Linked DNA regions of Sporocytophaga myxococcoides. The protein of the gene in region 1 interacts with the protein of each later gene in a pairwise test. Links are inferred from orthologs where the notes say so. Each region holds a gene or a part of one and is shown in the gene's direction. Other genes may lie near its edges.

Region 1 (11,957 bases):
AATATTAAAAGAACCAATTTACCTGTCATTTTTCGAGATGCTTTTAAGTTCCATGACAGCTTCTAATATTCGAGGTCCGGGTCTGGATTGTAAATCTTCTGTAATCTTAAAGATTGCTTTGTTCCTGTAACAATTCATCCTTCTCAATTCCGGATATAGGCTAAAAAAATCCTTTTCATAATCTTTAAACCCACAAAACATGAAATCTGGATTTTTTGCTAAAAGATATTCTCGGCTCACTTCCGGAGAAGTTTTCTTAAATGAAGAGTCGATAATATTATTAATCCCTGCAATTCTAAGTTTGTCAGTCATAATAGAATGATATCCATGAACATATATTGGAGAGTTCCAAATGATATTAATTGCAGAAGGTTTTTGTGCGACATTTTGATTTAACAAACTATCCTTAATCTTGACAAGTGAATCAACAAGTAAATTAGCTTTTACTTGTGTACCACAAATTTTACCAACATTTCTGATCCCTTGAAGTACCTCATCGACTGTTTTAAAATTCTGAACATAAACTGGTATTCCCAAAGCTTCTATCCTTTTTATATCATCTTCTGAATTTATTCCTTCCAGGGTAAAAACCAAATCAGGACGTAGCTTCATCACTCCTTCCAAGTCAAGGGGATAATTGTTTACTACAGGTAACTTTTCAATAAATAAAGGGAAATTACAGTTTTGTGTTCTTCCAACTAATTTTTCAGGACAAATACTTGCAAGAATTTCAGTAGAAGAAGGGCAAAGACCGAGAACGCGATTAACTTTTTCTGGTAAATGTAATTCGCTCCCCGAAGCATTAAGAAATTTATTAGAGTTTACTTCCCTGTCTCTATGGGTTTTACATCCTGAGAGTACAGATAACGTAAAAATCATCAATAGCAAATAAAGCTTTTTCAACCTCTATATCGTTCTTTTTTTTGTAAATTTAGCCTTTCTTAAAAATTCACCCTAGAAAAAGAAACTATTTGTTTTATGATGGTTGTGACCGGAGCAGCAGGATTTATAGGTAGCTGCCTTATCAGTAAATTAAATGCTGAAAACTTCAATTATATTATTGCTGTGGATGATTTCAGCAATGAAGAAAAAAATAAAAACCTGGAGGGAAAAAAGATACAGGAAAAAGTTCATAGAGATGATTTTTTCAACTGGCTTGATAAAAACTATGAACATGTAGAATTCATCTTCCATATTGGCGCTCGAACTGATACGACTGAATTTAACAAAGCAATATTTGATAAACTCAATGTTGAATATTCTCAAAAAATATGGAAAGCATGTGTTAACTACCAAATTCCACTAGTGTACGCCTCTTCTGGTGCTACATATGGACTAGGAGAACTTGGATATGAAGATAACGAAGCGGTAATTCCGAAACTTAAGCCATTAAATCCCTATGGTGATTCTAAAAATGATTTTGACATCTGGGCACTGAATCAACCTAAAAAACCCTTTTTCTGGGCAGGCCTTAAATTCTTCAATGTATATGGACCAAACGAATATCACAAAGGCAGAATGGCAAGTGTTATATTTCATGCCTTCAATCAAATTAGCGGAAGTGGCAAGATGAAACTTTTCAGATCTCACAATCCTGAATTTAAGGATGGTGAACAAATGAGGGATTTTGTTTATGTTAAAGATGTGGTAGAAGTTATCATGTTCCTTATGAGAGACAGGAAACATTCTGGTATCTATAACCTTGGAAGCGGAAAGGCCAGAACTTTTCTTGATCTGACCAGAAATACCTTCAAGGCTATGGGCAAAAAAGAAGATATCAGTTTTATAGATACTCCGGCTGACATCCGTGACACTTATCAGTATTTTACTGAAGCAAAAATGGAGAAGTTAAAATCCGCAGGTTATTCCAAACCATTTCATACTCTTGAAGAAGGTGTGAATGATTATGTAAAGAATTACCTTATCGATAAAATATATTATTAAAATTTTCAATAACAGAAAACTTAATTTTGATGGATCCCAGAAGTCTTTTATACATTATTCTAGGCATACTTTCTTTTGATTTTATACTTGAACAGTTTTTTGATTATTTAAATCTTAAACATCAAAAAACTGATTTGCCTGAAGAATTAAAAGACATATATTCTGAAGAAGAATTTAAGAAAGCACAGGATTATTATAAAGCCAATGCCAATTTCAGTTTTTTATCCAGCACATTAAGTTTTCTTCTTATTATTATTGTTATTCTCACTGGCACCTTTGGATGGCTGGACAAACAATTAAGTTTCAAATTTCAGAATCCAACCACGTTAGCTTTAGTATTCTTTGGCATACTTTTCTTTGTTTCAGACATTATCAATATTCCTTTTTCATTGTATAAGACTTTTGTTATTGAAGAAAAGTTCGGATTCAACAAAACAACTATTAAGACATATGTTCTGGACAAATTAAAAGGATATCTAATTGGTGGTGTGCTGGGCGGTTTGCTGATATGGCTTTTTATTTTCATGGTTACCAGTATTGGCCCTGGTTTCTGGCTTTACTTCTGGATTATTTTATCTGTAGTGATGCTCATAATCAATATGTTTTATACCAGTATATTTGTTCCACTTTTCAACAAGCTTACTCCTCTTGAGGCTGGAGATCTCAGAAATTCCATTGAAGAATATAGCAAAACAAACAACTTCTCTTTAACCAATATCTTTGTCATTGATGGATCCAAAAGATCTTCAAAAGCAAATGCTTTTTTTTCCGGTATCGGACCAAAGAAAAAAGTGGTGCTTTATGACACGCTGATTAACAATCATTCTAAAGAAGAACTTGTTGCAGTATTAGCCCATGAAATCGGACATTTCAAGAAAAAACATATTATCACAGGACTAATCCTTGGAATCATACAAACAGGATTTATGCTTTTCCTTCTCTCCTACTTCATCTTTAATAAAAATTTATCAGAAGCTTTGGGGGCTGATCATTTGGCAATCCACATTAATTTAATTGCTTTCGGAATTTTATATACTCCGATATCACACATTACTGGTCTTTTAATGAATATTATTTCGAGGAAAAATGAATATGAAGCGGATCGTTTTGCTGCAGTTACATACAGCAGCATTGCGCTTCAGGAAGCACTAAAGAAACTGTCAAGTAAAAACCTCAGCAACCTGACTCCACATCCTGCTTATGTATTTATGCATTATTCTCATCCTCCTTTATTATATAGATTGAGAGCTCTAAAGCAAATTCAATAATTTCTTAACAAATGCGATTATTACTGTAGATTAATTTTCAGAGGTCATGAGATTTGCAAAAGTTGATTGCTTAAGGAGACATCATATTTAAAGGTAAGGGCTTTTTTAATCTCTTTTTTTAGAACAAACTACTTTGAAATTAATTATTGCATTTCAATCTCATCACAAAATAAAGCTCTATGAAATTAGCCAGAACTATACTTCTAATTTTACTGGGAATTTTGCTTTTAATATTTACAGGTGCATTATTCTTTCCTAAAACTTATTCAGTTCAAAGGAGTATCGTAATCAAACAACCTGCGGAAAAACTGTATAAAGAGATTTCGGATTATAACGATTTTAAAGATTGGAATCCCTGGTCTGAAAGAGATTCAACAATTAAGAAAATTGTAGAAGGGCAACCATCCCGTTCAGGTCATAAATATAGTTGGGAAGGTGAAAAAGCGGGTAAAGGTTACATGGTCATTACAGAGACTAACAAGCCTAACATGGTCCATTCAAAGTTAACAATGATAACACCTATAGAATCTGAATCTGAGGTATATTTTACTATTGAACCAGTTGAAGGCGGTACTAAAGTAACCTGGAAAAATGAAGGTAATCTGGACTATCCTTTGGGGAGATATTTTGGTTTTATGGTAAAAGATTTACTAGAAAAAGATTTTGATAAAGGTCTGAAGAATCTTAAGAAATATGCTGAGATGCATTAATGAATGCATCTTTCATATTAAAATGAGTTTTCAGATGGAATAAAACTATAGAAACCCAAGATACATAAATTCCTTTTCGGATTTTTTAATTTGATAAAGGTACCTGTAAGGATGTCCTTTATATGCATAAATTTCTCCTCCCCATAGCTGTTTAACTTATATTTGAATGAATATCTGAACCTGGCATTCCTCTATATATGTCATGTCATATCAGATTGATTACTTTATCCGTTTGTAAAGCAACTGACTCTGATTTACACGAGAATAGTATAAAAGCTTTAAATACTTTTAAAGCTCCTTCCAAAATAAAAGTTTAAACTGTAAAAATTATTCAAAAATGAATGACAATACAACTAAATATTTACTCGAATATGAGAATAATTTATGGCAACTTTGTTTCTATCAGATCTTTCTTTTTTGCATAAATTAACAAATCATTTATACCCTCTGAAATCTTCAGAATATCCGGCAATACAGCGTTCTCCAGAATCAGACTCACAGGAAGTCCAGGCATATTCAAGGCTCCAATTGTTAGGATCGGAGCCTTCAGATATTCAAAACATGATTTCTGAATTCGTCCCGCCAGGGCTTGAATAAATGAATTTTCAACCGGAGCTTCGCTTAATAACAAGCATTTTCCCGATCTTTTAACTGCCTTAAAAATCAAACCTTCATCCAAGGGATATAACGTCCTGAGGTCAATGATTTCAACTTTATCTTTAAAAAACTGAGCCGCTTCTTTTGCCCAATAAACTCCAAGACCATAAGTAATGATAGTAACACAATCTGGATTTTCAGTCTGCAATACCAGACTTGCCTTTCCCAGTGGAAGTATGTAGTCAGCCTCAGGCTCAACCATATATGCATCCTGAGTTCCGGGAATTTTACTTCTATAAAGTCCCTTATGCTCCAGCATAATAACCGGGTTTGGGTCTATAAATGCAGCTTTCATCAATCCCTTAATATCCGCAGCATTTGAGGGATAAACCACTTTAATACCTTTTATTGTCAACAGCATGGATTCTATACATCCTGAATGATATGGTCCTCCTCCTACACTTGTTCCTACTGGTATTCTTATCAAGGTTCTTACAGGAAATTTTCCATTGCTGAGATAACATGATTTTGACACTTCTGTAACCAGTTGATTCATTCCTGGAAATAAATAATCAGCGAATTGAATCTCCACAATCGGCTTAACGCCAATTGCAGAAAGACCTACTGTTGATCCTATTATAAATGCTTCCTGAATTGGAGTGTTAAAGACGCGATCACTACCAAATTTATTTTCAAGTGATGCTGCTTCACCAAACATGCCACCCAGTCTTTTTCCAACATCCTGACCATAATATATACAATCAGGGTTTCCTTCCATAATCTCTTCTACGGCGTGCAATGCGCTTTCAACCATAGAAACCTTGCCGCCATTCACTGGAGTACGATTACCTTTCTCAACAAGGGCTGTAGTGGGGGTAAAAACATTATCCAGAACAGTTATAGGATCCGGATCATCTGCTTTTTGTGCTTTCTCAAAACTATCCTGAACTTCATTCAATGCGTCCATATCCAATCGCCTCAGCTCATCATCAGAAACCCCCATCTCAATCAGTCGCCGTCTCAATTTAAATGCGGGATCATTCACCGCATGTCTTGCAAGATTATCATCGCTTCTGTATACTTCCATACGGACATTTGAATTGTGATGCCCAAGCAAAGGAACATTAGCATGCACAAGGATAGGGCATCTCTTAGAACGAACATAATTCAAAGCCTTAGCCATTCCTTCAAAAGACTCTTCAAAGTTACTTCCGTCTATACGTATTCGGTTGAGTCCTTTAAAACCGCCTGCAAAATCATAGGCATCCATTGCCCTGCTTTCTTCGCTGGTTACTGTAATTCCCCAGTTATTGTCCTGTACCAGAAACAAAATTGGTAATTGTTTTAAAGATGCAAACTGTAATGCCTCACTTACTTCTCCTTCTGTCATGCTATCATCTCCTAAAGAACACACCACAACAGGGGACTCATTTTCTGGTCCTTTTTTTAGCAAAGGAGATTGGATCTTCTCAAAGTATTGTATTCCCAAAGCAACACCTGTTGCTGGAATAGCCTGCATACCAGTGGCACTGCTTTGATGTGGGATTATTGGCTTGTCTTCTCTTTTGCTGCTTGGATGACAATAATAAGTTCTACCTGCAGAAAAGGGATCATCCTTTTTAGCAAGGAGCTGAAGCATCAATTCATGGGGAGTAAATCCCATGGATAGCATTAAACTATCGTCCCTGTAATATGGGGTAACAAAATCACAAGGTAATAACTGAAGTCCTGTAGCAATCTGGATAGCCTCATGTCCTCTGGAAGAAGCATAAATGTATCTGACGATTTCCCTTTCACGGTCATATAGCTGAGACATGTGAATTGAAAGCTGCATAAATTTATAAGCAGATAATAGCAATTGCTTCTTTTCCATAGATAGAGTAATATTAAAAGTTATAGAAGTTTTAAAACTTATAGCTCTTATATACTAGACTTCCAATCAGATAAATTTGTTGAAAGAAATATGCTTCCTATTTTAATTAAGAGTTGCCCGAAAACAAAAAACTCCGGATTACCGGAGTTTTAATGATGAATGAATTATAATATTTTAAATTCTATCCTTCGGTTAATTTGCCTGTTTTCATCTGAGGTATTTGGTAACAATGGAATTGTTTCTCCATAACCTTTATACTTCATTCTTGTAGCTTCTACACCAGACTTTACTAAATAATCAAAAACCGATTTTGCTCTATTTGTACTTAAGGTAAGATTGTCTTTATCAGCTCCTACATCGTCAGTATGTCCACCAAATTCTATATTAACTTTAGGATTTTGCTTTAAAAAAGTACTGATTTTATTCAGCTCTGTTTTTGATTTTTCCTCAAGCGCAAAAGAGCCTGAAGTGAAAAATATATTATTCAGAACGACAGCTGCACCTGTTTTCACAGGATCCAGATAAACATCCAAAGCAAGAGCGTCAAATACTTTCGGATTATTAAAGTCAAAATGTACACTTTTAAACATATAGCCAGGCTTGCTAACATGCAAGGCATACTCTGATCCTTCAGTTAATACAATAAGATAACCACCGTTAATGCTATCAGATTTTACCCATTGACTAACCTTTCCGTTTTTCAGATCAACAAGTTCTATTTTTGCACCCAGTGGCTTTTTAGTTACAGCATCAAATATTTTTCCTTTGGAATAAGTACTCTTGTGTTTTTCCTGAATTTGCTCTGGAACATCAAATTCATAAAGAAATGCTTTAGAAATACGCATATCCTTTTTTTCATAAACAGTATAAAATCCTTTTTTGCTATCACAGGTAATGAATATTGTTGCATCATTACTCGGACCATTAAGGGGATATCCCAGGTTTACAGGCTCAGACCAGGTAGAGTCTGTCATTTCAGATGAAAAGATGTCCAAACCTCCCATTCCTAAATGATAGGAGGATGAGAAATAAAGACTTTTACCATTGGCATGTATAAAAGGGGCGACTTCTCTTCCTGAGGTATTTACAGGTTTTCCAAGGTTTTTAGCAGGAGACCATTCACCATTTTCATCCATCTTTGTGAACCAGATATCTTCTTTTCCAAAACCTCCCCTTCTGAGAGATGAAAAATAAATTGTTTTGCCATCAGCAGATATTGTTGGTTCAGATTCCCAGGTAGGTGAATTGATATTTGCCCCAAGGTTCACTGGTTCACTCCAGGCTTCTCCATTTTTATAGGATATGTATAAATCGCAGGAACCGAAGCCATCCTGCTTATTACAAGATGTAAACACAAGTACTTTACCATCTCCAGACAAGGAAGCTGCACCTTCATTAAACCTTGTATTGATATTAGTTGAAATAGAGTAAGGATCTGACCACTCCCCATTTACTTTATCAGAGACCACGATATCCTCGTCATCATTCTGAGTAAGGCCATCTTTTTTGTAATAGATAATTGTCTGTTGATCGGCAGTAAGTACGGGATATCCATGAATATAAAACCTGTTGATCTTAGGACTCATCATAACAGGTTTAAACGGCAATGGATTCTGCTTAGCCTTAATTCCAAATTCAACCTTAGCCATGAGCTGGGTAGCTTCTTCAGTTATCTTTTTATCATTAGGTTTCAGCTCCAACATCATCTGAAAATACTTTTTAGCAGATTCATAATCCCCATCATTAAAGTAAAATTCAGCTGCAGTAAAGTATCCGAAATAAAATCTTTTATCATTTGGCAAAATAGCTGCTGCTTTATAAAAATGTTTTTTTCCTTCTTCTGAGTTTCCAAGTAGCTTAAATATGCCGCCAAGCTTATAATGAGCCTCAACAAAATTCGGATCTTTATCAAGAGAGGCTTGAAGAGCTCTTATAGCTTCGTTAAACTTACGCACACGAACCAGCTGTTCTGCTTCCTGAAAAAGACTAATGGCTTTTTTATTTGTCGAGCTGTAGTTTTGACCGAAAGTAGCAGATATAGAGAAAAATAGAAGAAACAGAAAAGAAAAGAAGATCTTTGATTTCATAGATTCATTAAGGAATGTTCATGAACTTGTGAATCTGTAACGAAATATTCCATTGAGGATTACTTTTTACATACTCAATAATAAGCGGAAGCACTTCATTTTGTTTGGACCATTCCGGTTGCAGATATAGCTTGCATTCAGGCTTTACCTGCCTGGCAAATTGCTCTGCCCAATCAAAATCAGACTTATTAAAAACGATAATTTTTAGTTCGTCCGTATTTTCAATAACAGACTGATGAGGAGCTTTAAACTTTTTAGGAGAAAGGCAAATCCAGTCCCAATTTCCGGAAAGTGGATATGCACCACTGGTTTCAATATGGGTTCTGAATTGAAATTTCTTTAATGACTCTGTTAGTTGTTCTAAGGGATAAATCAATGGTTCTCCCCCTGTGATTACAGCTACTCTTCCAGGATGAGCAGATCCTGCTTGAGCAATTTCTTCAACGGAATAAACCGGATGTCCTTTTATTTCCCAGGATTCTTTTACATCACACCAGTGACATCCTACATCACATCCTGCAAGCCTGATAAAATATGCAGCATGTCCCTGGAAAAAGCCTTCTCCCTGAATTGTATAAAAAGATTCCATTACCGGAAGAATGGAACCTGAATGTTCTAATATCTTATTAAGATCTTGTTTGATAGACATCACCCTTTGCCGAAGCAAGTGTATTTAATAAAAGAGAAGCAATAGTCATTGGACCTACCCCGCCAGGAACCGGAGTTATATAGCTGCATTTAGGAGCAACTGCTTCAAAGTCCACATCTCCTTTTATGGCATAACCTGCCTTTTTAGAAGCATCAGGCACCCTGGTAGTCCCGACATCGATAATCACAGCACCATCCTTTACCATATCTGCTTTGATCAATCCAGGTATACCCACTGCAACAATAATGATATCGGCCTGACGAGTATATGAAGCAAGATCCACTGTATTTTTGTGGCATAATGTAACTGTCGCATTTCCCGGCTCACTGTCTCTTGCCATAAGGATACTCATTGGAGAGCCCACAATATTACTTCTTCCTACCACAACACAATGTTTCCCTTTAGTATTGATTCCATAACGTTTTAAAAGCATCATGATACCATTGGGTGTTGCAGAAATATGAGCAGGTAGCCCTTTATTCATCCTACCGATATTTACAGGGTGAAACCCATCGACATCCTTTTCCGGACGAATTCTTTCAGTTACCTTCTCTACTGAAATATGCTTTGGCAATGGAAGCTGTACAATTAATCCGTCAATTTCAGTATCATTATTTATTTCTTCAATTTTAGCAAGAAGCGTTTCTTCCGAAACACTGGATTCGTATGTAATAAGAGTGGATCTGAAACCTACCTCTTCACAGCTTTTAACCTTGCCACCAACATAAGTATGACTTGCCCCATCATCCCCCACTAGTATCGCCGCCAGATGCGGAATTTTACCTCCGTTATTTTTTATATTTTCTACAGCTACTGCTATTTCCTGTTTTATTTCAAGCGAAACTTTTTTTCCGTCGATCAGTTGGGTAGTCATTTTTAATTCACTCATTGGTATTCGAAACAAATAATATTAGTCAATTTTAAGGACAGCCATAAATGCCTCCTGAGGTATCTCCACATTACCCACCTGTCTCATTCTCTTCTTACCTTTTTTCTGTTTTTCGAGAAGCTTTCTCTTACGGGAAATATCACCACCGTAACATTTCGCCAAAACGTCTTTTCTTAATGCTTTTACCGTTTCTCTGGAGATGATTTTAGCACCTATTGCAGCCTGAATCGCGATCTCAAATTGCTGTCTTGGAAGTAACTCTTTTAATTTTTCGCAAAGTTTTTTACCCCATTCATATGCCTTATCTCTGTGAACAATAGCAGAAAGAGCATCTACTTTATCACCATTCAGAAGAATATCAAGTTTCACCATGTTGGATTCCCTGTATCCTATTAATTCATAGTCAAGTGAAGCATATCCTTTTGAAATGGTTTTCAATTTATCGAAGAAATCAAATACCATTTCAGAGAGTGGCATTTCAAAAATCATTTCTACTCTGTCAGTTGTCAGATAAACCTGATTTCTTAATACTCCTCTTTTTTCCATACAAAGAGTCATAATTGCCCCAATGTATTCGGACTTTGTTATAATCTGAGCTTTGATAAAAGGTTCCTCAATGCGATCCAACTTAGATGGATCAAGCATTTCAGAAGGTGCATTTACAACATGCATTTCTCCTTTATTATCGAATGCATGAAATGACACGGAAGGAACAGTAGTTATTACAGTCTGGTCAAATTCTCTTTCAAGACGTTCCTGAATGATTTCCATGTGCAGCATTCCAAGAAAACCACAACGGAAGCCAAATCCAAGAGCTGCCGAAGTTTCAGGTTCCCAAACAAGGGATGCATCATTCAGTTGAAGTTTCTCAATAGCCTCTCTTAAATCCTCATAATCACTGGTTTCAACTGGATACACTCCGGCAAAAACCATTGGTTTTACATCTTCAAAACCAACAATGGCTTCTTTTGTAGGATTATCAAAGCTTGTAATTGTATCTCCTACCTTTACCTCTTTCGCACTTTTGATACCTGAAATAAGATATCCAACATCACCTGCCTCAATTACAGTACGTGGTTCTTTTTCAAGTTTTAAAATACCGATTTCATCAGCATGATAAACGGTATCTGTGGCAACGAATTTTACTTTATCTCCTTTTTTGATTGTTCCGTTTAAAACTCTGAATATTACTTCGATACCTCTGAACGAATTATAAACTGAATCAAAAATCAGGGCTTGTAAAGGAGCTGTTTTATCTCCTTTGGGAGCTGGAATTCTTTCAACAATTGCTTCAAGTACTTTATCTACTCCGGTTCCGTCTTTACCACTGGCAGGAATAATTGATTCCCTTGAACATCCCACAAGATCTACCATCTGATCCTTTACCTCTTCAGGCATAGCGCCAGGAAGGTCTATTTTATTTAATACAGGAATTATTTCAAGATCGTGCTCCAAGGCAAGGTATAAATTTGAAATAGTCTGAGCCTGAATACCCTGAGAGGCGTCAACTAAAAGTAAAACACCTTCACAGGCAGCTATAGACCTGGAAACCTCATAAGAAAAGTCAACGTGCCCGGGTGTATCTATCAGATTAAGCACATAGGTTTTTCCTTTGTACACGTAGTTCATCTGAATAGCATGACTCTTAATTGTAATTCCTCTTTCTCTCTCAAGATCCATATTATCAAGGACCTGCGCCTGCATTTCTCTTTTAGTTACGGTATTTGTGAATTCTAAAAGACGATCGGCCAGGGTACTTTTTCCGTGATCAATATGGGCTATGATGCAAAAGTTTCTAATATTTTCCATTTCAGTAAATCAGCTACAAAGTTATGAATTCTGGATACTAAAAAAATAATACCCCGTTTAATATTTATCTAATTGTTTTAATAAGTTTTAATATTTAAAATTGTCTTTTTCGTATATGTAAGGAGGAATCG
Region 2 (11,817 bases), on another replicon or contig:
ATTGCCTTGGTGCGACCCCTACAGGGTCGTATGTTATTTGTCTGCTCTTATCTATAAACATGTGACCTCTTTGAGGTCATGACTTTTCTTAGACTTTATGACTTTACCGTATTAATAGAAATCTTGCCTGTCCCTCGACCATGCTGAACTTAAAGAATCTTTATTTTGTTAAGCTGAAATTCTCTTAAAAGAGAGAGGCTTTAATGTCTATGTTTCATTTTTCTAAAATCTTGTAAATCCTGATTCTGACAATTTCACAATCCTGAAGGGATTGAATATTTATAGATAGTTCGTCATTGCCTTGGTGCGACCCCTACAGGGTCGTATGTTATTTGTCTGCTCTTATCTATAAACATGTGACCTCTTCGAGGTCATGACTTTTCTTAGCCTTGATTTTACCGTATTAATAGAAATCTTGCCTGTCCCTCGGCCATGCTCAACTTAAAGGATCTTTATTTTGTTAAGCTGCCCCTCTTCAGAAAGAGGACTTTAATATTTAATGGTCTTTAGCTTATTACGTTTTGATTCCATAAAGTTTATTTCCTTTAAATTCAGTATGTTAATTATTTTAAAAATTTTTGCTTCACGTTTATGGAATTTTTCCAGCCTCTGCATCTATAGAGAAATTTAACTTTTAAGGATAAACTCTATGAACCCAAAGTATCTAAAATTAATACCGCTATTCAGCCTTATTGCCGGATTAGGTTTTACTGGTTATGCCATTGGATCTTCATTAAACAAGCCTCTTAATTTTAACGGATGGATGGAGCGTTTAATGCAAAGGATAGAAACTTTTAACTCCAGTCATCCGGAAGAAAGAGTGTATTTACATATTGATAAGCCTTTCTATAAACCGGGAGAAAGTATCTGGTTTAAAGGATATGTTCGAAGAGGCGCTGATATGACTGCCAGCAATGTCAGTGATATTTTACATGTAGAATTGATCAATCCTAAAGGTAGTATAGAAAAGCATCTGGAGCTTATCTGCAAAAACGGTAGTGTGCTGGGAGACTTTCAATTAGGAGAAAATGCAGCAGGTGGCATTTATAAAATAAAGGCCTATACAAACTGGCAAAAGAATGAAACAGAGGCTTTGTTGTTTGAAAAGGAGCTCACGGTGCAGAATGTAATCCTTCCATCTGTGCTTTTAAAACTCGACTATGATAAAAAAGCATTTGGCCCCGGAGACCTTGTGAGTGTTACAGCGGAAATAAAATCTTTAAACAATACTCCTGTGGCACTGAAAGATTTGAAGTACGTTGTGCAGATCGACGGTAAAAATTTTTTAGAAGCCAAAGGCAGGACAGATGAAGAAGGTGTACTAACTCTTTCTTTCAGGCTGCCGAAAGACCTCACCAGCAATGATGGATTGCTGAATATCCTTCTGGAACACGAGGGTAAAACAGAATCTATTTCCAGATCCATTCCGATTGAGTTAAATACGATCGACCTTAGTTTCTATCCTGAGGGAGGAGACATGCTTACAGGGTTCAATTCAAAAATTGCATTCAAAGGGCTTAATAGTTTTCAGAAGCCTGCTGATGTGGAAGGGTATGTAATTGATACTAAAGGAAGAAAGATTGCATCCTTCAGCAGCTTTCATCAGGGCATGGGAGCCTTTTATCTGAAGCCTGAAGAAGGGGAAGTTTACACAGCGCATATTACTAAACCTTCAGGGATCAAAACAACTTATCAGTTGCCTGAAGCTGCACACAGGGGATATGCTTTAAGTATATCTGAAAATATAAAGGATAGGATCACTCTGGAATTATCATCTACTGAGAAGGAGGTGTTGACAGTTATCGGTACTATCCGGGATAAAGTAGTGTACAATGGGAAATCCAACGGTGCTGCTGTTTGCAAGCTGCCTGTTGCTACAAATGATTTTCCGATGGGAGTCATTCGTTTTACTTTGTTTGATAGTAAGGGATTTGAAAGAGCAGAGAGACTGGCATTTGTGAACAGAGACAAGCAACTGAAAATTTCTCTTACAACCGATAAAGAAAAATACCTTCCACGAGAAAAGGTTAAGTTGAATGTTAAAGTGACAGATGAAAGAGGAATCGCTATGCCGGGCAACTTTTCTGTCTCTGTGGTAGATGAAAAATTACTTTCTTTTGCTGATGATTGTTCAGGTAATTTGCTTTCAAGATTATTCCTTGAAGCAGACATCAAAGGCAAAGTAGAAGAACCTGCATTTTACTTTAACAATAAGGAAGCGAAGTCAGAGCAGGCCCTGGACTATCTGATGCTTACTTCTGGTTACAGAAGATTTACCTGGAAACAAATTGTAAGCAACGAACTTCCTGAGATAAATTTCCAGGCTGAAAAAGCAATACTTGCAGGAAACATTGTTGATGCCTATACCGGAACAGCATTGGCCAATGCTACTATTGAAATACAAGGGAAATCGATCCGTACAACTTCAGATAGCAGCGGAAGGTTTATACTTCCTTTTGTTGATTTGAGTGAAATAGTTACTCTGAAGGTTAACGCCAATAACTATGCACCATTTGTAATGCAGGTAAGCCAGTATAGTGATCAAATTCGCTGTCATCTTTATAATGGTCGTCAGCTTTATTATAATCAAGTACCAGCCGCAGCAGGTAATTTAGAGATACGGAAGGCTGAGCGTCCGAGAAGAGTAAAGGGTGTAGCAGATGATTTCGTGGAGAAAGAAATTGTTAGGGCAGAAGAAATGCAAATGGAGGAGAAGGTAGTAATGGCAGATATGGATTTAGTTGGAAATGCTATTCAGGAGGAAATTTTGGAGGGCGCATTGAATGAGATACAAGAGGTGGCTGTTGAATTTGCAGAAGATATTTTTAATAATGGAAATTTTGATGCAATGAAGAAAAGAGCAATGCCTCAGCCACTGCCTTTGGTAGCGAAGTATTACAGAGCAAGACAATTTCCCGCTGTTGTTTATCAAAACCAGTCAATACCGGAAATAAGAACGGACTTCAGAAGTACCATCTACTGGAACGGAATGGTAGAAACAGACAGAAATGGTAAAGCAACAGTAGAATTCTTCAACAGTGATGAGGTAAGTTCTTATAGAATTACACTGGAAGGAATTTCTGATGATGGTACATCAGGTAGAGGTGAGCAGCTATATTACACCCAAATGCCATTCAGCATGACTACCAAATGCCCTGCAGATCTGATAAGTGGTGATAAGGTAAATATTCCTGTGACTCTGAAGAATAATACCATGGCAAATCTTAAAGGTTTATTAAAGGTAGAGGTGCCTTCAAACTTAAAATTAAATACCGGACTTAACTCAGATGTTACTATTGCTGCCAATACAGCAAAGACGATAGAACTGGAGTTTGAAGTACTTTCTAATACAGGGAAAGATAAACTCATCATAGCCTTTGCTGGCAATGGATTTAAAGATGCTTTCGAGCAGGAAATCAATGTTCATTCTAAAGGTTTTCCAATGACCATCTCTTTATCGGGAAAAGAAACAGAGAAAGAATTTAATGTGGCAGTGAAGCACATGATTCCTGGATCAATGAAAGCACAGCTGGTTGCTTATCCATCCTTGATGACAGACTTGCTCAAAGGAATTGAATCCATCATCAGAGAGCCTTACGGATGTTTTGAACAAACATCTACAAGCAACTATCCTAATCTTTTGATAAAAAGATATCTGATGGAAATGAATCAGGGTTCTGAAGCAAGTGTTAAAAGATTGAAAGCGCCGGCAAATCTGGAAGCTAACCTTGAGAAAGGATATGCCAAACTTATTTCTTACGAAACACAGGAAAAAGGATATGAGTGGTTTGGAAGTACACCTGCTCATGAAGCACTTACTGCTTATGGATTGATGCAGTTTAATGATATGAAACAGGTGTATAATAAAGTGGATCAGGTTATGATTGACAGAACAGCCAATTGGTTGATGAGCAGAAGAGATGGCAAAGGAGGGTTTAAGAAAAGTGCTCAGGCACTGGATCAGTTTGGAAGAGCTACTGATGATATCACCAATGCCTATATCGTGTATGCTTTATCTGAAGCAGGTTATAAGGATATCATGAAAGAAGCGGACCATGCATATGATATCGCATTGAAATCTAAAGACGCATACCAACTTGCTTTAGCTGCCAATACAATGTTTAACCTGAATGAAGTTAAGAAAGCTGAAAGAGCTATAGCTCTGTTGGAAGCATTGCAATTGAAGGATGGAAGCTGGCCTGGCTCAATTCACTCTATCACTTGTTCTACCGGACAATCATTATTTGTGGAAACAACCTCTCTTGCAGTAATGGCTTTGTTGAAAGAAGGGAAGAAAAAAGAAAAGTTAATACTGGATGGTGTGAAATACATTGTAAGTGCAAGATCTGCGCACGGAGGATTTGCTTCTACCCAGGGAACTGTGCTTGCTTTGAAAGCGCTTACTGCATATAGTATTCATGCAAAGAAAACTTCTGAAGACGGAACCATTATAGTTTACATAGATGGAAAGAATATAGGAACAAAAGAATACAAAGCCGGAGACTGTGGCGAGATCAGTATTGATGGATTGGAATCTTATCTGAAGGAAGGTAACCATGAGATAAAAGTGAAATATATTGGTGTGAAAGAGCCGCTACCATTTACATTAGGTATCAATTACAGCACTACATTGCCTCCTTCAAGCAAAGAGTGCAAAGTTGATTTGGATGTCAAACTGATCAATAAAAATGTACGTGTCGGGGAGACAAGCAGACTTACGTCTGTCATCTCCAACAAAACAACAGAAGGACTTCCCATGACGATGAGTATTGTAGGAATTCCATCCGGAATGTCGGCACAGCCCTGGCAGTTGAAAGAGTTGCTGGTGAAGAAACAGGTAGACTTCTATGAAATCAGAGGCAATTTTGTATGCCTCTATTTCAGACAAATGGCTCCTAAAGAAGTCAAGACCATTCATCTCGATTTGAAGGCAGAGATCCCGGGAGCGTATGAATCTCCAGCAGCAAGTACTTACCTGTATTATACCAATGAATTTAAGAGTTGGGAAGAGCCTGTAAAGGTTACTATTGAAAAGTAGTTTTTGTAAAACAGAAATTTAATGGGAGGGAGGCCTCCCATTTTTTTGTTTAAGCTGGATCTTTTGAATGTAATTCGAGCTTTTACCCTGAAATTTTGACCTCAGAGCTCCAATATTCGAGTTTTTACACCAAAATTTTGACCTCAGAGCTCCGACATTCGAGCTTTTACCCTGAAATTTTGACTTCTAAGCTCCAATATTCGAGTTTTTACCCCAAAATTATGACCTCAAAGCTCCGCCATTTGAGCTTTTACCTCGAAATTATGACCTTAAAGCTCCGGCATTTGAGCTTTTACCTTGAATTATGACTTTAATGCTCGGATGATTGAGCTTTTACTTCGAAAATATGATCAACAGCTCTGTTTGCAGATTTCTAAATCTCCCAAAGTAGCGTTATTTTTACCCCATCACTTACTAAATATAGAGACTAATGAACATAGATTGGAAAACAGCAAAAGAATACGAAGATATTACTTACAAGAAATCCGGTGGAGTGGCGCGTATTGCCTTTAACAGACCTAATGTAAGAAATGCCTTCAGACCTAAAACAACTTCAGAATTGTATGATGCTTTCTATGATGCTTATGAAGATGCTTCTATAGGGGTTGTGCTATTGTCTGCTGAAGGCCCATCTACCAAAGATGGTGTATACTCATTTTGCAGTGGTGGGGATCAGAAAGTAAGAGGAGATAAAGGATATGTAGGCGAAGACGGTCGTCATAGGCTAAATATTCTTGAGGTACAAAGACTTATTCGTTTCATGCCGAAAGTGGTAATCGCAGTTGTCCCTGGTTGGGCAGTGGGTGGAGGACATAGTCTTCACGTTGTTTGTGACCTTACTTTGGCCAGTAAGGAACATGCGATCTTCAAACAAACAGATGCCGATGTAACAAGCTTTGATGGAGGTTACGGATCTGCATACCTTGCTAAGATGGTCGGACAGAAGAAAGCCAGAGAAATCTTTTTCCTGGGACGCAACTACAGTGCTCAGGAAGCCTTTGATATGGGAATGGTGAATGCTGTAATCCCTCATGCTGAATTAGAGACTACTGCGTATCAGTGGGCACAAGAGATTCTTGAAAAATCTCCGACTTCTATAAAGATGTTAAAGTTTGCCATGAACCTGACAGATGACGGCATGGTGGGTCAACAGATATTCGCTGGAGAAGCGACACGTTTAGCCTACATGACAGATGAAGCCAAAGAAGGACGTAATGCCTTTCTTGAGAAACGTAAGCCTGATTTTGATAAGAAGGGATACGGGCCTTGTTAGATATTAGTGAGCAAAATTTATGTTACAGAATATCCGGCAGGCAATTCAGGTTTGCCGGATATTTATAACCTTAATTAAACATAGTTCTTATCCTGTTTATAGTTCAGGAAGAATTTTATTTTTAATGATGTCATATCTTTCTAGAAGTAATTGTTATTCGTCATTTTTTATTTTTTTCTGAATTTGTTTCTACTGTTCAAATGCAAGAAGGGTCAGGTTATGAAAGGATTGTAAGTTATAAGTACGTTTTTATTATTCGCTTTTTTATGATTTGTTATAACATGTTTAGTTGATTCTTTGATTTCTCTTGAATTCATTTGTAATTTTACATTGGCTTGTTCTTAAGATTTTTTGTTGTTTTTTTAGAGTAATGGCTTGATTTATATTGTACTAAACTTTTTTACACAGTTTTTATGAAATACCTTGTTTTTCTATTTTTTTTAGTCATGTTATCATTTGAGGCTTTTGGGCAGGCAGATAGTCTTGAAAATCAGAATAAATATGCGAAAATATCCGGCTTTCATTCGGATTCAATTAATGTTGATTTTTATAAGCCTTTTAGTTTGAGACTTAATACAATCCTGGATCGCTCTGCCGGTGTTCGTGTGAGGCAGCAAGGTGGTGTAGGTTCTAATTATTCCTACCAGCTTGATGGTATTTCAGGAAATAGAATTACTTTTTTTGTCGATGGAATCCCTGCAGAATATCTTGGTCCTGGTTATGATATTAGTAATCTTTTGTCACCCCTTGTAAGTAAAATAGATGTTTATAAAGGGGTTACCCCTGTAGAAATGGGGGCTGATGCTATTGGAGGAGCTATCAATATTATAACCACTCAATCTGATAAAAACTATTTTAACGCTTCCTATTCTTATGGTTCGTTGAATACTCATCAAGCTCATTTTCAAGGCCAGTGGATAGATCCTAATTCACGATTTACGGTAAGAGCATCGTCATATTTTACTCACTCAGATAACAATTATGATGTGTGGGGGCCGGGAATATATTACAATGATCCACAAACTTCTTATCCTCAAAATTATACTAAAAACAATCCGGGTAAACACTTTAATGATGACATCAGTCTGGGGCATGCAAAAATAGATTTTGGTTTTACCAAAAGAAGCTATGCAGATCAGCTTTTGTTTAGTGTAGCCTTTTCTAATCTGGAGAAAGGCATACAAACAAATGATTATTCCTATCCGGTTTATGGCAAGGTGAGGTCTAAACAACAATTTATGATGCCTTCATTGGTGTATAAAAAAGAGAATTTGTTTACAAGGAGGCTCTCCTTAGACTTTTTTTCTGGATACTCTATGAGAGAAAATATTCTTGTAGATACATCAAGGAACAGATATAATTGGAAAGGTGAAGTTGTTGGTAAGAGTGTAACCCCCGGAGAGATGGTAGGAGGTGGAACTTTCCAAACCAGAAAAGAAAATTTTCTGGTTACAAGATTTAATCCGGTTTACGTCATCAATGAGAATCACAAAATATCTTTTAATTATTTGAGACAAAAGGGAAAGTCAGAAGCAGAAGAACTTTTTTCGTCAATTCCATATGGATCAAAGGGGATTCGATCGACAAAGGACTTCTTTGGCTTGTCCTATGTCAGTTATTGGTTTAAAAATCATTTGAGTACCAATCTTTTTGCCAAATATCATTATTTAAAAGCTACTATGCCAAAAGCTTTTCCTTGGTCTCCTAGATCTTCTGGCGAAATAAGCTATAGCATCGGCAATCTGGGGTTTGGATTAGCAACTTCATTTCAGGCGCTGAACTGGGCTTCAGTTAAGGTATCTATAGAAAAAGGAGCTCGTATGCCTGAAGCTTATGAAGCAATAAGTGATGGGTGGACGGTATGGGGTAATACATACCTTAAACCAGAAAAAAGTATAAATATCAATGCCGGAGTTACACTAAATAATATTAAGTATGTAGGGGGGCATGGTATAAGTATAAATGTAAATGCATTTTATAGGAATATACAAGATCAGATTCATCTATTACCATATAGAAATGGAATTGGCATATATGATAATTATGGCGAAATCCTTGGGAAAGGTATTGAATCTGAGTTGCAGTATAACTTAAGCAACGTTTTTACTCTTAAAATGAATACAACATATTTTAAGACGATAGATAATCCGCTGCCATATATTACGTATAAAGATCACATCCCAAATCAGCCTTATTTTATATTAAACGGTACGCTGCAGGCAAGTTTCAATAATGTAGGATTGAAGGGGTCAAAGTTGCAGACTTATTTACTTTGGGGGTATATAAATAAATTTAATTTATACTGGGTAAGTCCTGGGCGGCCAAATGGAAATATGATTATACCTGCTCAACATATGGTGGATTATGGGGTAGCATATTCTTTCTCTGAAAGAGTAAAATTAGCTTTCGACGTTTCTAATGTTTTACATCAGCAAGTGTTTGATTTTTACGCTATGCAAAGACCTGGCAGAGTACTTTATTTAAAATTGAGCTATAACTTGTAAAAAATAATAATTTTTTGAAAACGCAAGGAATGTCAATTGCTATGCTTGCACAGAATATACTATGAAGGAATCCATTTTCTGATGATCTAATTATCAGAAAATGGATTTTTAGTTATAAGAAGATCTATTGTTTAGAAATAGGATAAGTTTGCTGTGATTGAACATTTTGTGACGCCATGCATGGCGTCTCAAAATTTTTTAAATTAACTTTTAAACAGTAAATTCTTCAACTTTTCGTGTAATCTGTAATCTTTCATATACAGCAACGTTTCCCATCAGTAAAAGCATACCATAGAATGTATCTTCAACTGGAATGGTAAGCATACGAATTCCTAAGTTCTCACTGTTATCATACCATACTATCGGATGCTCAGGGCCGGTCCCGGTGAGTATGCCATTTACTATAAAAAACGGAATGAGTAGAAAAGCGAAAGCCAGATAAAAGGAAGCTGTCCAGTCTGTTTTATATATAAATACCACAAGTAGTAGAAAAAATGCCAGGCCAAAAAATGTTACACTTGTGTAAATCTTATCATAGTGAATACCGCCTGTGATAATTAAAACAAGTATCAATATGCCTGTGATCTCCCGATACGGAAGATTAGGTGAAGGAAAAAATATTCTGAAGCAATGATAGCTGTAAACACTGGCAAAAGGGATGCAGATAAAAAACAATATTTCCTCAATAGGTAAGTTCATAACATAATATCCCGTGAGGTAAGTTGGATTAAATCCCCACACTCCAAGGTGCGTATAATACATGTCCCAAAGAATGAAAAGACTGCTCACCACTATATTAGCTCCAAAGAAATAGTGCCACTTTTTGTAGAACTGGAGCTTGGGATGAAAACTGAAAAGAAAGGGGATGATTACAGATCCCAGGTTGATTAATAAATAGGTGTATTTAGTTAGCATGCTGTTTTGCTTCTTTAAAATATTTTATTGGTACCCAAAGCATACCAAAACATTCTCCATCTTCTTTGTCCAGATGTTTGTGATGTACTTTGTGTGCTTTACGTATTGCTCTTAGATATGTGAAATTTGACTTTTTTAGCCACTTTATTCTTTGGTGGATAAATATGTCATGTATAATGAAATATGTAAGTCCATAAAGAGTAATGCCTGTAGCAATCCAGAAGTATATGGATAGTTCTTTAAAACCTATCAGGAAACAAATTATTGCCGGAGTAGCGAACAGCAAAAAGAAAAAATCGTTATGTTCTATAGCGTATCCTCCGGGACGATGATGGTCTTTATGAAATATCCAGAGAAAGCCATGCATGATATACTTATGGGCCATCCAGGCTACAGCCTCCATAGATGCAAAAGCAATGATTACAATGAGAATATTAAGATACATTTATAACTAGTTTAAATGTAGAATATACATTAAGGATTTTAGAACGATGTCGTTGGAAGCTTATCTGCTTTCTGTTTATTATTTTCTATTTTTGGTTGTAATAATGAAAGGCATATTTATAGCAAAGTTTAAACCACTCTGTGAATAACTCAGGTGTGCTATTCAGTTTGTTTTCGATTTCTTCCAGTGAAAGATAGGTAAAATCCATCACCTCCTCCCGATCGGGATCAGGATCGATGTCTGAGCTACCCACATATACATGGTCAAGTTCATGTTCGATCAGTCCGTTTGTAAACTCAGCCCTATAAGTAAATTGAAATGCTTTTGTAAGATTTGTTTCTAAGCCCATTTCTTCCTTCAGTCTTCTTATGGCAGCCTGTAATGTACTCTCTCCAGGATAAGGATGGCTGCAGGCAGTGTTGGTCCATAATCCTCCGGAGTGGTATTTATTCTTTGCTCTCTGCTGTAGAAGCAGTTTTCCTTCCGAATTGAATAGGAAGACTGATATAGCCCTGTGAAGCAAACCTTTTTGATGAGCTTCAAGTTTGTCCATCATTCCTACTTCCTGGTCATGATTGTTTACCAGAATAATTTGATCCATGATTATAAAATGTTAAACTGACTGCGTATGTAACACTGAAACATTAACCCCAGCTTATTAATATTCGGTATTCGAATACGTTGTTGCAGAATAGTTTCAGCTGGTAAGGATTTTATTTTTCTGAATAAAGCCTTGTAGTAAATATAGGCAAGATATACTCCTGTTTTGGAATATGAAGGTAATAGTTTAATACCTATTAATGCATGGTTGAAATCCTCTTCAATTTCCTTTTCAATATTCATCTTTATGGTTTTGTCAAATGAATGCATATCTATGTCAGGAAAGTATGTACGACCAAGATGTGTATAATCAGTATGTATATCACGTAGGAAATTAATTTTCTGGAAGGCAGCTCCGAGGCTCATGGCGTAAGGTTTTAGCTGATTATAAAGGCTCGTGTTATTTTGTACAAACACGCGCAGGCACATCAATCCTACAACTTCTGCAGAACCTAAAATGTACAATTTGTAAGCGTCCTGCGTGTATTCTCTTTGTTCCAGATCCATTTCCATGCTTTTGAGGAATGTATCTATTAGTTCCCACTCAATGTTATATTCATGTACTACTTGTTGAAAGGAATTTAGTATAGGATTTAAACTAATCCTGTCCTCTATTGCCTTGACAGTATCTTTGCGAAAGGATGCCATAAGGTCTTTTTTGGGATATTCATGAAAAGAGTCTACAATTTCATCAGCAAATCGAACAAACCCATATATAGAGTAAATTGGTCTGTGTAAATCTTTACCTAAAAAACGAATGCCTAACGAGAAGCTTGTACTATAGCTCTGTGTTGTCAATTTACTGCACTTAGCAGATACATCATCGAAAAGCTGTTTCATATATTTATCCGTAATGATTTTAATAATTCTGCTGCTGCAACCTGACCTGATATGATTGAAGGTGGAACTCCCGGTCCGGGAACAGTAAGTTGCCCTGTATAAAAGAAGTTTTGAATATGTTTGTTTTTGATTTTTGGTTTTAGATTAGCTGTTTGCATCAATGTATTGGCTAATCCATAAGCGTTCCCTTTGTATGAGTTAT

What was found.
Region 2: the proteins of rfaD (region 1) and MYP_RS21840 interact in binary tests that used the Escherichia coli proteins (3 or more experiments, as listed by UniProt). The link is inferred for Sporocytophaga myxococcoides from one-to-one orthologs.

What each region holds. Positions count from the first base shown.
Region 1 is NZ_BBLT01000013.1:11,263-23,219, forward strand. Bases 1-2,961 are described here. They hold rfaD (ADP-glyceromanno-heptose 6-epimerase), read left to right. Parts: upstream 1-978; coding sequence 979-1,944; downstream 1,945-2,961. Other genes in these bases: MYP_RS22515 (FecCD family ABC transporter permease), read right to left, coding at 1-29; MYP_RS22520 (ABC transporter substrate-binding protein), read right to left, coding at 19-879; MYP_RS22530 (M48 family metallopeptidase), read left to right, coding at 1,974-2,961. Outside these bases: more of MYP_RS22530, read left to right, coding at 2,962-3,212; MYP_RS22535 (SRPBCC family protein), read left to right, coding at 3,392-3,922; MYP_RS22540 (alpha-ketoacid dehydrogenase subunit alpha/beta), read right to left, coding at 4,305-6,392; MYP_RS22545 (OmpA family protein), read right to left, coding at 6,557-8,479; MYP_RS22550 (7-carboxy-7-deazaguanine synthase QueE), read right to left, coding at 8,487-9,128; MYP_RS22555 (bifunctional 5,10-methylenetetrahydrofolate dehydrogenase/5,10-methenyltetrahydrofolate cyclohydrolase), read right to left, coding at 9,106-10,017; lepA (translation elongation factor 4), read right to left, coding at 10,039-11,826. UniProt on the Escherichia coli protein: Catalyzes the interconversion between ADP-D-glycero-beta-D-manno-heptose and ADP-L-glycero-beta-D-manno-heptose via an epimerization at carbon 6 of the heptose.
Region 2 is NZ_BBLT01000012.1:28,391-40,207, reverse strand. What follows is about bases 4,569-7,389. They hold MYP_RS21840 (1,4-dihydroxy-2-naphthoyl-CoA synthase), read left to right. Parts: upstream 4,569-5,468; coding sequence 5,469-6,311; downstream 6,312-7,389. Other genes in these bases: MYP_RS21835 (TonB-dependent receptor plug domain-containing protein), read left to right, coding at 6,758-7,389; MYP_RS21845 (MG2 domain-containing protein), read left to right, coding at 4,569-5,038. In the rest of the region: more of MYP_RS21845, read left to right, coding at 650-4,568; more of MYP_RS21835, read left to right, coding at 7,390-8,815; MYP_RS21830 (lycopene cyclase domain-containing protein), read right to left, coding at 9,026-9,730; MYP_RS21825 (sterol desaturase family protein), read right to left, coding at 9,720-10,175; idi (isopentenyl-diphosphate Delta-isomerase), read right to left, coding at 10,261-10,776; MYP_RS21815 (phytoene/squalene synthase family protein), read right to left, coding at 10,779-11,615; MYP_RS21810 (phytoene desaturase family protein), read right to left, coding at 11,612-11,817. UniProt on the Escherichia coli protein: Converts o-succinylbenzoyl-CoA (OSB-CoA) to 1,4-dihydroxy-2-naphthoyl-CoA (DHNA-CoA).